DNA from 4 places in the Rahnella sp. RcJ3 genome. Region 4 is predicted to be linked to each of the others. Evidence: predicted binding sites of a transcription regulator. Region 4 holds the regulator's gene; each other region holds the start of a gene.
What was found. Region 4 encodes CRP, which controls carbon source genes, mostly activating them, when cyclic AMP is high. Its sites were predicted from a motif close to ATGTGANNNNNNTCACAT; they were not measured.
Positions count from the first base shown of each region.

Region 1: the regulator CRP is predicted to act here: its motif matches at 1,346-1,363, upstream of rbsD (D-ribose pyranase).
Region 2: the regulator CRP is predicted to act here: its motif matches at 2,160-2,177, upstream of DXU84_RS24470 (PTS sugar transporter subunit IIB).
Region 3: the regulator CRP is predicted to act here: its motif matches at 1,341-1,358, upstream of udp (uridine phosphorylase).

Region 1 is NZ_QSNX01000011.1:196,639-199,816, forward strand. It holds gene kup (low affinity potassium transporter Kup) at 1-1,229, shown strand, start outside; gene rbsD (D-ribose pyranase) at 1,445-1,864, shown strand; gene rbsA (ribose ABC transporter ATP-binding protein RbsA) at 1,872-3,178, shown strand, end outside.
Region 2 is NZ_QSNX01000038.1:3,551-6,728, reverse strand. It holds gene DXU84_RS24480 (PTS lactose/cellobiose transporter subunit IIA) at 1-256, opposite strand, end outside; gene DXU84_RS24475 (PTS sugar transporter subunit IIC) at 296-1,588, opposite strand; gene DXU84_RS24470 (PTS sugar transporter subunit IIB) at 1,606-1,935, opposite strand; gene DXU84_RS24465 (DeoR/GlpR family DNA-binding transcription regulator) at 2,394-3,167, shown strand.
Region 3 is NZ_QSNX01000025.1:19,593-22,770, forward strand. It holds gene DXU84_RS22245 (DedA family protein) at 1-283, opposite strand, end outside; gene udp (uridine phosphorylase) at 449-1,210, opposite strand; gene katE (catalase HPII) at 1,433-3,178, opposite strand, start outside.
Region 4 is NZ_QSNX01000014.1:100,111-103,288, forward strand. It holds gene DXU84_RS18250 (YccS/YhfK family putative transporter) at 1-1,517, opposite strand, end outside; gene crp (cAMP-activated global transcriptional regulator CRP) at 1,579-2,211, opposite strand; gene DXU84_RS18260 (OsmC family protein) at 2,574-2,981, shown strand; gene DXU84_RS18265 (phosphoribulokinase) at 2,985-3,178, opposite strand, start outside.

The sequences.
Region 1 (3,178 bases), on a different contig from region 4:
CCTTCCTGGCACTTGGCGCGGTCGTTCTGTCGATTACCGGTGTGGAAGCGCTGTATGCGGATATGGGCCACTTCGGGAAATTCCCGATCCGTCTGGCCTGGTTCACCGTGGTGCTGCCTTCTCTGGTGCTGAACTACTTCGGTCAGGGCGCATTGCTGCTGAAAGACCCGGAGTCGATTAAAAACCCGTTCTTTCTGCTGGCGCCTGACTGGGCATTGATCCCGTTACTGGTGCTGGCAACGCTGGCCACCATTATCGCGTCTCAGGCTGTTATCTCCGGTGTGTTTTCCCTGACGCGTCAGGCTGTGCGTTTAGGCTATTTACCGCCAATGCGCATCATCCACACTTCAGAAATGGAAGCAGGCCAGATTTACATCCCGGCCATTAACTGGTTGCTGTACTTTGCGGTGGTTATCGTTATCGCCAGCTTCGAGCATTCGAGCAATCTGGCAGCGGCATACGGTATCGCAGTAACCGGTACGATGGTGCTGACCAGTATTCTTTCCTGTACGGTGGCACTCAAAAACTGGCACTGGAAACCTTTCCTGGTCGGGCTTTTGCTGATCGGTCTGCTGTTTATGGATATCCCGCTGTTCGCGGCGAACGCTACTAAACTGTTCTCCGGCGGTTGGTTGCCGCTGACGCTGGGTTTGGGCATGTTTATCGTTATGACGACCTGGAAAAGCGAGCGCTTCCGCCTTATGCGCCGCATGAACGAGCATGGGAATTCCCTGGAAGCGATGATCGCCTCTCTGGAGAAATCCCCGCCGGTGCGTGTTCCGGGTACGGCTGTGTATATGTCGCGCGCCATCAACGTCATTCCGTTTGCGTTGCTGCACAATCTCAAACACAACAAAGTGTTGCATGAGCGTGTGGTACTGCTGACGTTACGCACCGAAGATGCGCCTTATGTACATAACGTCCGGCGCGTCACCATCGAACAGCTTTCGCCGACGTTCTGGCGTGTGGTCGCCAGCTACGGATTTAAAGAAACGCCGAACGTGGAGGAAGTGTTCCACCGTTGCGGTCTGGAAGGATTGCCGTGCCGGATGATGGAAACGTCATTCTTTATGTCGCACGAATCACTGATCCTGACCAAGCGCCCCTGGTATCTCTACTTCCGTGGCAAACTCTTTATGGCGCTCAGCCGCAACGCCTTACGCGCGCCAGATCAGTTTGAAATTCCGCCGAACCGCGTAATCGAACTCGGTACGCAGGTAGAAATCTGATCCTCATTTCTACTGCTCGCAGGGCACCTTCGGGTGCCCTGTTTTATTTTCTCTTTCTCCTTTCTGAAACGACTAACTCAAATTTCCCTGCGGTTTCTTAATTATTCAGCGAAACGTTTCGACGCTGATCACAATTCCATCATAACTCCGTTGCGATGGCCGGGGATCTTTATAAACTCATCGGTGAGCGAAACGTTTCGCTGTAGGAGTTCACAATGAAGAAGTCACCGCTGTTAAATGCCGAAATCTCACATGTTATTGCCCGGTTAGGTCACACCGATCAGCTGGTTATTGGCGATGCCGGACTTCCGGTGCCAGCAGCTTGCCAACGCATCGATCTGGCCCTGACCCAGGGAGTTCCCACCTTTTTACAAGTCTTAGAGGTAGTGACACATGAGATGCAGGTTGAGCGGGCTATCCTCGCCGAGGAAATCCTCACTAAAAATCCTCAACTCCATGAAGCGTTGCTCGCCCAATTGACACAACTCGAACAACACCAGGGAAACACCATTGCTTTGGATTACGTCAGTCATGAGTCATTCAAAGCACAAAGCGAAAAAAGTCGGGCTGTGATCCGCAGCGGGGAATGTTCGCCTTATGCGAACGTTATTCTGTGTGCTGGCGTAACCTTCTGAGGCCTTTATGCAACCTTTGCTGCAACTGACAGGCATTGATAAAGCCTTTCCCGGCGTAAAAGCACTTTCCGGCGCGGCGCTCAGCGTCTATCCGGGACGTGTAATGGCGCTGGTGGGAGAAAACGGCGCGGGCAAGTCCACCATGATGAAAGTGCTGACCGGCATCTATCAGAAAGATGCCGGCTCAGTGCATTTTCTTGGCAAGGAAGCGGTTTTCAGTGGCCCTAAAGCCTCTCAGGAAGCCGGGATTGGTATCATTCATCAGGAATTAAACCTGATCCCCCAACTGACGATTGCTGAAAATATCTTCCTGGGCCGTGAGTTTGTGAACGGTTTTGGCCGCATCAACTGGAAAAAGATGTATGCCGAGGCCGATAAACTGCTGGCGCGCCTGAATCTGCGTTACAAAAGCGACCGGCTGGTAGGCGATTTATCCATCGGCGACCAGCAGATGGTCGAAATTGCCAAAGTGCTGAGCTTTGAATCCAAAGTCATCATTATGGATGAACCGACGGATGCCCTGACCGATACCGAAACCGCTTCTTTATTTAACGTGATCCGGGAACTAAAAGCCGCCGGTTGCGGTGTGGTGTATATCTCCCACCGCATGAAAGAAATTTTCGAAATCTGCGACGACGTGACGGTGTTCCGTGACGGGCAGTTTATTGCAGAGCGGCCGGTCAGTTCGCTTGAAGAAGACACGCTGATTGAAATGATGGTGGGCCGTCGCCTCGAAGAGCAATACCCGCGCATTAATCATGAACGCGGTGCGCTGCGTTTGCAGGTACGCGATGTCAGCGGGCCGGGCGTGGATAACGTCAGCTTTGATCTGTACAGCGGCGAAATTCTGGGGATTTCCGGTCTGATGGGCGCAGGCCGTACCGAACTGATGAAAATTCTCTACGGAGCCTTACCGCGTAAAAGTGGTTATGTGGCGCTCGATGGCCGCGAAGTGGTGACACACTCACCGCAGGACGGGCTGGCAAACGGCATTGTTTATATCTCTGAAGACCGCAAGCGCGATGGCTTAGTTCTGGGCATGTCAGTGAAAGAAAACATGTCGCTGACGGCGCTGCGTTATTTCAGCCACGCTGGCGGACGTCTTAAACATGCGGAAGAACAGCAGGCTGTCGGCGATTTCATCCGCCTCTTCAATATCAAAACGCCGTCGATGATGCAGACCATCGGCCTGCTTTCCGGCGGTAATCAGCAAAAAGTGGCAATTGCCCGTGGATTAATGACGCGGCCGAAAGTCCTGATCCTCGATGAACCGACGCGCGGCGTTGACGTTGGTGCCAAGAAAGAGATTTACCA
Region 2 (3,178 bases), on a different contig from region 4:
CCAGCATTGAGGTCATGATGTGGTCCTGCGCGTGCACCAGCACCAGATTGACCTGCACTTTGCCGCAGCCTTCGTCCAGGCCGATCAGCATGGTCTGGACATCGTGGGCACGTTTCGACGCCTCAGTGGAAGCAGCAAGTTTTGCATCAACCAGCTCCCACTCACCGCGTTTGGCGGCACGCAGGGCTTCCATCGCATAGCTGCGCGATTCCCCGGCGTTTATAATCAACTCCATGACCGTTGATTCCATATCCATGTTTGTCTCCACTCAATAAAAGAAGGCGGAATGGACGGCTTATGCCGTGGCCATTTCCTGCTCACGTTCTTGCTCAAGAAGCTGCTTTTCATAAATTTTGAAGAAAGGCAGGTAGATGAAGATGTCGATAACAATCAGCGCGATAACCAGCAACGTATTGTTCATGACCCAGCCTGCACCCCACGCAGCGCCAACCGGTGCGGGCGTGGTCCAGGGAACCAGAGAGATGACTTTGGCAATCAGACCACTGGTGGTGGCAAACCAGGCAATGATTGCGTTCACCACCGGGGCGATGATGAAAGGAATAAATAGCACCGGATTCATCACCACCGGGCTACCAAAGATGACCGGTTCGTTGATGTTGAAGCAGACCGGTACCACCGACAGCTTGCCGATGGCCCGGAGGTGTACCGCTTTACTGCGCATGTAGAGGATAACCAGCGCCAGCGTGGCACCCGAACCACCGAGGTTGATAAAGAAGGCCCAAAACGCCTCCGCAAAGATATGTGGGATGGGCAACCCGTTGGCGAGCGCCGTCTGGTTAAGTCCAAGATTAATTAAGTAGAATGGTTGCAGGATGCCGCCGACAATCGCCCCGCCGTTGATGCCAGAGAACCACAAAACCTGGCAGAGTAAGACAGCAATCAGCACCGCTGGCAGAGAGTCCGCCGCAGAAATCAGCGGGGTAAAGCCGGTCATGATTATTTCAGGTAACAGCATGCCGAACTGGTGTTGTAACACCACGTTCAACGGGTAGATGGTGCAGATAATGACAATCGCCGGGATCAAAAGGTTGAATGAGTGGCGAATTTTATCCGGCACTTGTTCTGGCAGCTTGATACCAATGTTGTATAGCTTCAGAATGCGGACCAACTCAACACAGAAAATCCCCACCAGAATCGCGGTAAAAATCCCCGATCCGCCGAGGAAGGCCGCCGGCAGCGAACCCTCTTTGTAGGGAGAAGTGATCAGGAGGAAGGTCATCAGCGACAGCATGGCGCAAGAGAACGCATCCAGCTTGTACGTTTGTGCCAGGTTGTAAGCTATCCCTGCACTGATATAGCAAGCCATAATCCCCATCGTCATATGAAAGGGGGTCATGATTTCGTTGAAATACTGCAGGGAAACGGATAACCAAAGTTTGCCAATAAAGAAGGTGGTATCCGGTGCAAAAGGCGGAAACGCAAAAATAAGTAAAAAAGAACCCACGATCATAAAAGGCATCGCGCCAATAAAACCGTCGCGAACCGCCATAATATGACGCTGTGTTCCGGCAACGGCGGCAACGGGCGTAATTTTATTTTCGATAAAATTAAAAAATGCGTTCGACATGATATTACCCTGTAAAATTATTGCACTGGGTTAGTTTGAGAATCCTGAATCATCTTCAGAGCATCATTAAGGATTTTCTCACCTTTGAGCATGCCGTAATCCATATTGTTGATGATGGCTATCGGCTTTCCTTCACGTTGAGCAATCGCCTTAAACTCTTCGAATTTATATTTGATTTGCGGCCCCATTAGACAGCAATCAAAATGCGAGATGGTCGATTCAAACTCTTCCATCGCCACAGCAATAATTTCAGCCTCAATACCGTTGGCACTGGCAGCCTGTTTCATTTTATTCACCACAATGCTGGTTGACATACCGGCAGCGCAGCAGAGAAAAATTTTGTTCATTTTCAGCCCTCTTTATAAAAATAGTGTGTAACTCTGGCCCGGCATTTCATTCGGTCACGTACCATGGACTGGTGGCTATCGTTCACCTGGTCATTTCGTTCCTGGAATGAAATCTGCCAAAAAGTGTTCTTTTCATTTGACGGGTGCATGCTCTCAGTACTGGTCACAGGATTCCGTGACCCGAATCTCAAAAACAATCAAATCACTTACAAATCATTATGTTTATGTGATTAAAATCACTTAATTTTAAGTGTTAGGGTTGTTTTTATACAATAAAAGAATATAAATTCATTTATACAGACAAATAAGTAAGTGTTTATAAGTGATTAAAATTTAACAATAAGGAGTAATTCCTCCTTCCGTGGGAACGTACCCGGTCGGTCATGAAGCCGTGTACGCTAGCCACGTTTTCAGCTAACATGGCCTGGTTATCCTTACTCAGAAGATTGGTAAACGTAATGACGCAAGAAGAACGCTTGATCGAGTTAGAGGAATTAATAAAAAATCAGGGTAAAGTGACTCTCGATTACATCTGTCAGCAGTATAATATTTCATCGGATTCTGCACGCCGGGATTTAGTCAAACTGACACAACTTCCGCATATATTGCGTATTCGCGGTGGAGCTATTCTGGCAGAAAAGCGTGTCGAATTGCCTTATGTTCAGCGTGCACAATACAGTGCTGAAAAAATATTCCTTTCTGCCTGGGCGGCGAAATCCATTAATGAAAAAGAGATCCTGTTTATTGATGCCGGTACGACATCTGCCGCCCTCGCCCGCCAGCTTCCATCATCGGTTAGTGTCATTACCAACTCCATTGAAGTGTTGAGCGAGATCATTGGAAATAAAGGGATTAGTATTTCAGTACTGGGTGGTAATTTTGATGACTATTCTCACGCAATATTAGGTAATACTGTCTTAGAGCAAATTAAGCGTTATTATGCGGATAAAGCATTTATTGGCGTCAGTGCATTATCGGAAAGTGGCATCACCACAGATACAGAACTTGATGCACTGCAAAAAGTCGCCATGGCTAAACAGTCAAAAAAAGTGATTTGTATTGCAACCTTCGCCAAATTTAATCTACAACTGATGTATCAATCCTGCAGCTGGTCGGATATCGACCATATCATCACGGATAAAACACCACCAAAAAACATCCTCAAGCTGATCGAAGAGAACGATGTTGAATTGGTAGTAGTGGATACCAAAAGAATAGATACTGATGAGTAAGTAAGGCTAAG
Region 3 (3,178 bases), on a different contig from region 4:
GCCAGAAATTGCCAACCCGATCCTGATAACGGGCACCAATCCAGTAAGAAAGCCAGTCTCCCAAGAAAGCGCCTGCGGCGGCGGCGGCCCAGATGGGCCAGAACGGAATACCGGTTTCGCCGATCAGCGCGCCGAGTCCCAGCAAGATAAACGTTGCCGGGAGCAGCAGGGAAAGGAATGCCAGAGACTCACCAAAAGCCAGAAAGAAAACGATCGGTGCAGCCCACACCTGATGGGCGCGGATGAAGGTAGTGGTGTACTCAAGAAGGTCGTGAACAGTCAAAAATGCAGTTCCTTTTGTCAGAGATCCGGGAGGAGGTTCATCAATTATTCCAGATGGATTACTAACATGACCTTAACAGATCTGCTTAGCAGGGCAAAAAAACGGGCCGCCAGAGGCAGCCCATTGATGTGATGATGTGATGTGGTTGTTTTAGTTTTATAGGGACTAAATAAGCCTGCGGGCTGCTTCTACAACAATCTTCACCGCATGACTTTCAGTCTTTTTCATGGTTTCCGCATTAGGGATTTCCTGCTGCGTGCGGTTCACGATAACACCCGCCACCATCCCCGCGCGCAGACCCTGGCTTGCACACATGGTCAGCAGAGTCGCGGATTCCATTTCGTAGTTCATGACGCCCATTTCCTGCCACTCTTTCATCGATTCTTTGAAGCGACGGACAACACGGCCAGAGTAAGTGTCATAACGTTCCTGACCCGGATAGAAGGTGTCAGAAGAGGCGGTAACGCCAATGTGCGTCGCGGCACCCACGGCTTCTGCCGCCGCAACCAGCGCGGTGGTGCAGGCAAAATCGGCTACTGCAGGGAATTCCATCGGCGCAAAGTGCAGGCTCGCGCCATCAAGGCGAACGGCAGCGGTCGTGACCAGAACGTCACCGACATTGATGTGTGGCTGGATAGCGCCAGTTGTGCCGACTCGCAGGAAAGTACGGATCCCCAGTTGCGCCAGTTCTTCAACCGCAATAGAGGTCGAAGGGCCACCAATACCGGTTGAGCAAACAATCACAGATTTGCCATCAAGCTCAGCACGCCATGAGGTAAATTCGCGGTGGGAAGCCAGACGAACCGGGTTCTCCATCAATTTGGCAATTTTTTCCACGCGCTCAGGGTCGCCGGGAACAATCGCCAGCGTCGCGCCGTTTAAATCTTTTTTGGCCAGGCCAAGATGGAAAACTTCAGGCTGAGACATAACAAACTCCTCTGTGTGTAAGGTCATTTATTGGCAGGAGGAACACCCGGCAACTGTACTGAACATTGTGACGTTATTTCGTGACGGTCGTCACTATGATGTAACAACGGGAATTTCACATACATTTATTTTGTGATTCAAGTCACAAAATAAGGAGGGTGAGGGAATTTTAAACAGGCAATCTCCGCTGCCGGGGATTGCCTGTTTATCAGTTACAGTTAATCAGGCAGGAACGGCATCTGCCGCCGCACTGCGCGACCAGATCCGGTGTTTGAGCATGTCTTTCAGAAACGCCTTCAGCAACGCTCCTTCTGCTTTTTCACCTTCCACAACGCCCTCTTCCGGCACATCGTCCGTCAGCCCCAGCAGCGATTTGAAGCGGCGTGCATCGCCACTTAGCCCCACCACTTTCAGGTGTTTGTAGGCTTCGAGCACATAATGCCGTGCATCGCCATTCATCAGCAGTGCGTCGATATGCCCATGCGGAACAATCACTGCATCAACGGTGATGGAAGGCGATCCGGCAAACGTCGCATCAACCGGCAACGTAGAACCATCATCGGCAGTCACACTCCCTAAGTGACTGGCCAGCAGCTTAGGGTGAACGCCAGCGGCCTGAAGTGCCTGTAAGGTTTCCAGAACATCCGCCGCATTCACACCTTCACCCAGCAATATCGCCACCTGCCGCCCTTTGATCGTGCCTTTACCGCTGGCATACAAACTCAGCGACGGATCATTTTTCAGCCCATTCACGGGCTTCGGCGGTTTGATCTTCAGGGTGTCAGCGGAAAGGGTAATACCCAGATTTTTCGCCACTTTCTGCGCCAGCGTCTGATCAACATGCGCTAACAGATCCACGACCCGCTCGCGGATATACGGCCGCGCCACCTTCGATAATTCAAATGAGAAAGCGCCGATAATATGATCCTGCTCCGCTGTTGTCTGGCTCAGCCAGAACAGGCGCGGATGGGCATAATATTCGGCAAATGACGGACTGCGCTGACGGATTTTTTCTGCATCAACCCGTTCAGGATAACTTTCAAAGCCACCGCCGGACGCTGCCGGAGGTGTTTCCCTCGGCCAGTTATTGTTGATGGAATTCGGCTCGTAGTTCGCCGGATTCGTATCAATGTCCTGACGGTGCATGCCGTCACGCTGGAAGTTATGGAAAGGGCACGTCGGCCGGTTAATCGGAATTTCATGGAAATTAGGCCCGCCCAGACGACTGATTTGCGTGTCGGTGTAAGAGAACAGTCGCCCCTGCAACAGCGGATCATTGGTGAAATCTATGCCCGGCACAATGTGCCCCGGGTGGAACGCGGCTTGCTCGGTTTCAGCAAAGAAATTATCGGGGTTACGGTTGAGCACCATTTTGCCGATCAGTTCTACCGGCACCAGTTTTTCAGGGATGAGTTTGGTCGGGTCGAGCAGGTCGAAATCAAATTTGAATTCATCTTCTTCAGGGATCAACTGCACACCCAGTTCGTATTCCGGATAATCTCCGGCTTCGATGGCTTCCCACAAATCACGGCGGTGGAAATCGGCATCTTTCCCGGCCAGTTTCTGCGCTTCATCCCATAACAGAGAGGCTTTTCCGGCCAGCGGTTTCCAGTGGAAACGCACAAAAGTGGCTTTGCCTTTTGCATTCACGAAACGGAAAGTATGGATGCCAAAACCTTCCATCGTGCGGTAACTGCGCGGAATGCCCCGGTCAGACATCGCCCAGAACACGTTATGCAGGGTTTCCGGTTGCAGGGACACGTAATCCCAGAAGGAATCGTGCGCACTCGCTCCCTGCGGGATTTCGTTATGCGGTTCGGGTTTTACCGCATGCACAAAATCAGGGAATTTATGGGCATCCTGAATAAAGAACACCGGTGTATTGTTACCGACCAGGTCGTAAATGCCTTCATCGGTATAAAACTTGGTCGCCCAGCCGCGGATATCACGCACGGTATCTGCCGAACC
Region 4 (3,178 bases):
CAGATAGTGCCACCAAAGGCCAGCGCGCAGCCGATCAGGGTATCGACCAGTCGTGGTACCAGAAAATGCACGCCGTTCATCGCCAGCAATTGCAGGGTATACACTGCAGTCACCGTCATGCCGACCATCGCCAGTCCGTAGTTTTTGCGCAGAACGGTATAGGACAACAGGGTGATCAGCAACATGCACAGCAGCGTGGTGCCTTCCGGCAGTTCCAGTTTGAGCAAGCCTGAGGCAATCAGCAATCCAGCCAGCGTACCGAGTGCACGGTGCTGGATCCTCACCCGCGTGGCGTTATAACCGTTCTGGCTGACCAACATGATAGTCAGCAAGATCCAGTAGGGTTTGGGCAAATTGAAGAACAGACCCAGACTGCTGCCAATCGCCAGAATAATGCCCAAACGTGCGGCATTACGCAGTGCCACGGATTTGAAGGAAAGATAGCTTTTCAGCGCGGGCCAGAAGGGCAAACGCGGCTGGGTGTTCATCAGGTCACGTTTGTACAACGGCCGCTGTGTGCGTAACAGACGGGCAATGCGGCTGAAATGGTAATAACAAAACTGACCTACCGGATTGTCCGGGTTGCGCGCGGCGATTTTCTCCAGCGCGGTCAGCTCATTGGCCATCGTAAAGCGCCCGGATAAACGGTGATAAAGAATATCGTCGGCAATCACCCGAAGACGGGTGGAAATCACCTGTGCATTTCGGCGGATAACCGCTTCGGCATGGCTTTCCTCCACCAGTTTCTGCACTTCTTCCGGCTGATGCAGGCTCACTGTAATGTGCTCCTGCAAATCGAGCGCCACCTGAAAACGCTGAAACAGCCGCTTATGGTGATGATGATGTCCGTGCTGGGGCAACATGTGTAATTGCTGATAAAGCAGGGCAATCAGGTCGATAACCTGCTGCTGGCGGGCTAGCAGTGGGGGTAACGCGGTTTCGGGATCGGTGTGTTGCGTCAGCAGGCTGTACTTGGCTTCGAAATAATCCGCGAGTTGCAGATAGAGCTGGCTGAGTGTTTCGCGCATCGGCTGTTCTTCCGAAATACGAAACCACGCCCAGTTAAACAATCCGTACCAGGCTGTGCCAGCGGCGAACAACACCGGGGCCTGCCACATCGGGCGCACGCCCACCATACTCAGCGTGAAGATAGTCGCCACCAGCGCACCGGGCAGCAGGCGCGCATGCAGCGGGCTGATTTCACCGGTGACGCCGAGCAGTAACGCCAGCGACAGCATGATCAGCGGCAGCGGTATATGCCAGCTTTCGAGCATCAGTTGCAGCAGAAGGCTGCTCACGGCAAAGAGTGAACCGCCGACGAGCAGGCGTTTGAAAAAGCGTTTATGCGGGGTATCCAGACCGGCGATGTTACAACAGGCCGGGCAGAGGGAAAACAGCAGGCCCATTTGCAAATTGCCAAACAGCCAGCAAATGCCAACAGGTAAGCACAACACCAGCGTCTGGCGCAGCGCGTAGTTCACTTCAGGATGGTAAAACAGTCTTCGCCATAGCGTCATGGGTAAAGCTTAGCCCATAAAAAAGGCGCGACAGTGTTTTGCCGCGCCAATTTTTGAGGGATTAACGTGTGCCGTAAACGACAATCGTTTTACCGTGTGCGGAGATCAGGCTTTGATCTTCCAGCATTTTGAGAATGCGTCCGACTGTTTCACGTGAACAACCGACGATTTGGCCAATTTCCTGGCGGGTAATCTTGATTTGCATCCCGTCCGGATGGGTCATTGCATCAGGCTGTTTAGCCAGATTGAGCAAGGTTTGAGCGATACGACCGGTAACGTCAAGGAAGGCAAGGTTGCCGACTTTCTCTGACGTCACTTGCAGACGGTTGGCCATCTGCGCGGAGAGACGCATCAGAATATCCGGGTTAACCTGAATCAGCTGGCGGAATTTTTTATATGAAATTTCAGCCACTTCACAGGCAGTTTTAGCACGTACCCAGGCACTGCGTTCCTGACCTTCTTCGAAGAGTCCCAGCTCACCGATGAAGTCACCTTGGTTAAGGTAGGACAGTATCATTTCCTTGCCTTCTTCATCTTTAATCAGGACAGCAACTGACCCTTTCACGATGTAGTAAAGCGTTTCGGCTTTTTCACCCTGGTGAATCAGCGTACTTTTAGAAGGATACTTATGTATATGACAGTGAGACAGGAACCATTCAAGAGTCGGGTCTGTTTGTGGCTTGCCGAGAACCATTTGCTATTATCCTCTGTTGTTATCGCTGCCCAAAATCACAGGGCTCAGAGTTCCCTGTACGGCACTTCAAATCCAAAGCGCCCTTTCAGCATATAACTCTCCAGAAATGCTGCAAGCGGATGTCGGAGTGCAACAGCCTGTTTATTGCTGTCATCACCGTGGGTTCTGTACTTAAACCGCAAAAACCGTCACCGCAATTTACTGGAAAGTATGTTTCGGCTTTGTTTGTAGCACAGGTTTGAGATGCTGTCTTCTGTTGTCTCGCTTCAGCATGATGGCGATCGGGTTACGTTGCCAGATTTTAGGTGAAAGGGTACTCTGAGAGCAGATTTCGACAAGTTTATTCACCGGGAGAATAGTTCATGCATGCACGTGTCAAATGGGTTGAAGGACTGACATTTTTAGGTGAGTCTGCATCGGGTCATCAGATTTCAATGGATGGAAACGCGGGTGATAAAGCCCCAAGCCCGATGGAAATGTTACTGATGTCCGCAGGGGGGTGTAGTGCAATCGACGTGGTGTCAATTTTGCAAAAAGGTCGTAATGACGTGCGTGATTGTGAAGTGAAGCTGACCTCACAACGCCGCGAAGAAGCGCCGCGTCTGTTCACTCACATCAATCTGCATTTTATCGTCACCGGTAAGGATCTGACCGATAAGATTGTTGAACGTGCGGTCAGCCTGTCTGCCGAAAAATACTGTTCTGTGTCTCTGATGCTGGGGAAAGCAGCCACAATCACCCACAGCTTTGAAGTGATTGCAGCCGAATAAAGTTTACTCGATCTTCTTGCCTTCCATCAGGCGCTGCACCAGCGGCGCCATGATCAGCTCCATCGCCAGCCCCATTTTGCCGCCCGGCACCACCAGTGTTTTGATGTGCGAGATAAACGACCCTTGCAGCATGGCCAGCAGATACGGGAAATCGATGTCATCCAGTCCCTGAAAATGAATCACCACAAAGCTTTCAT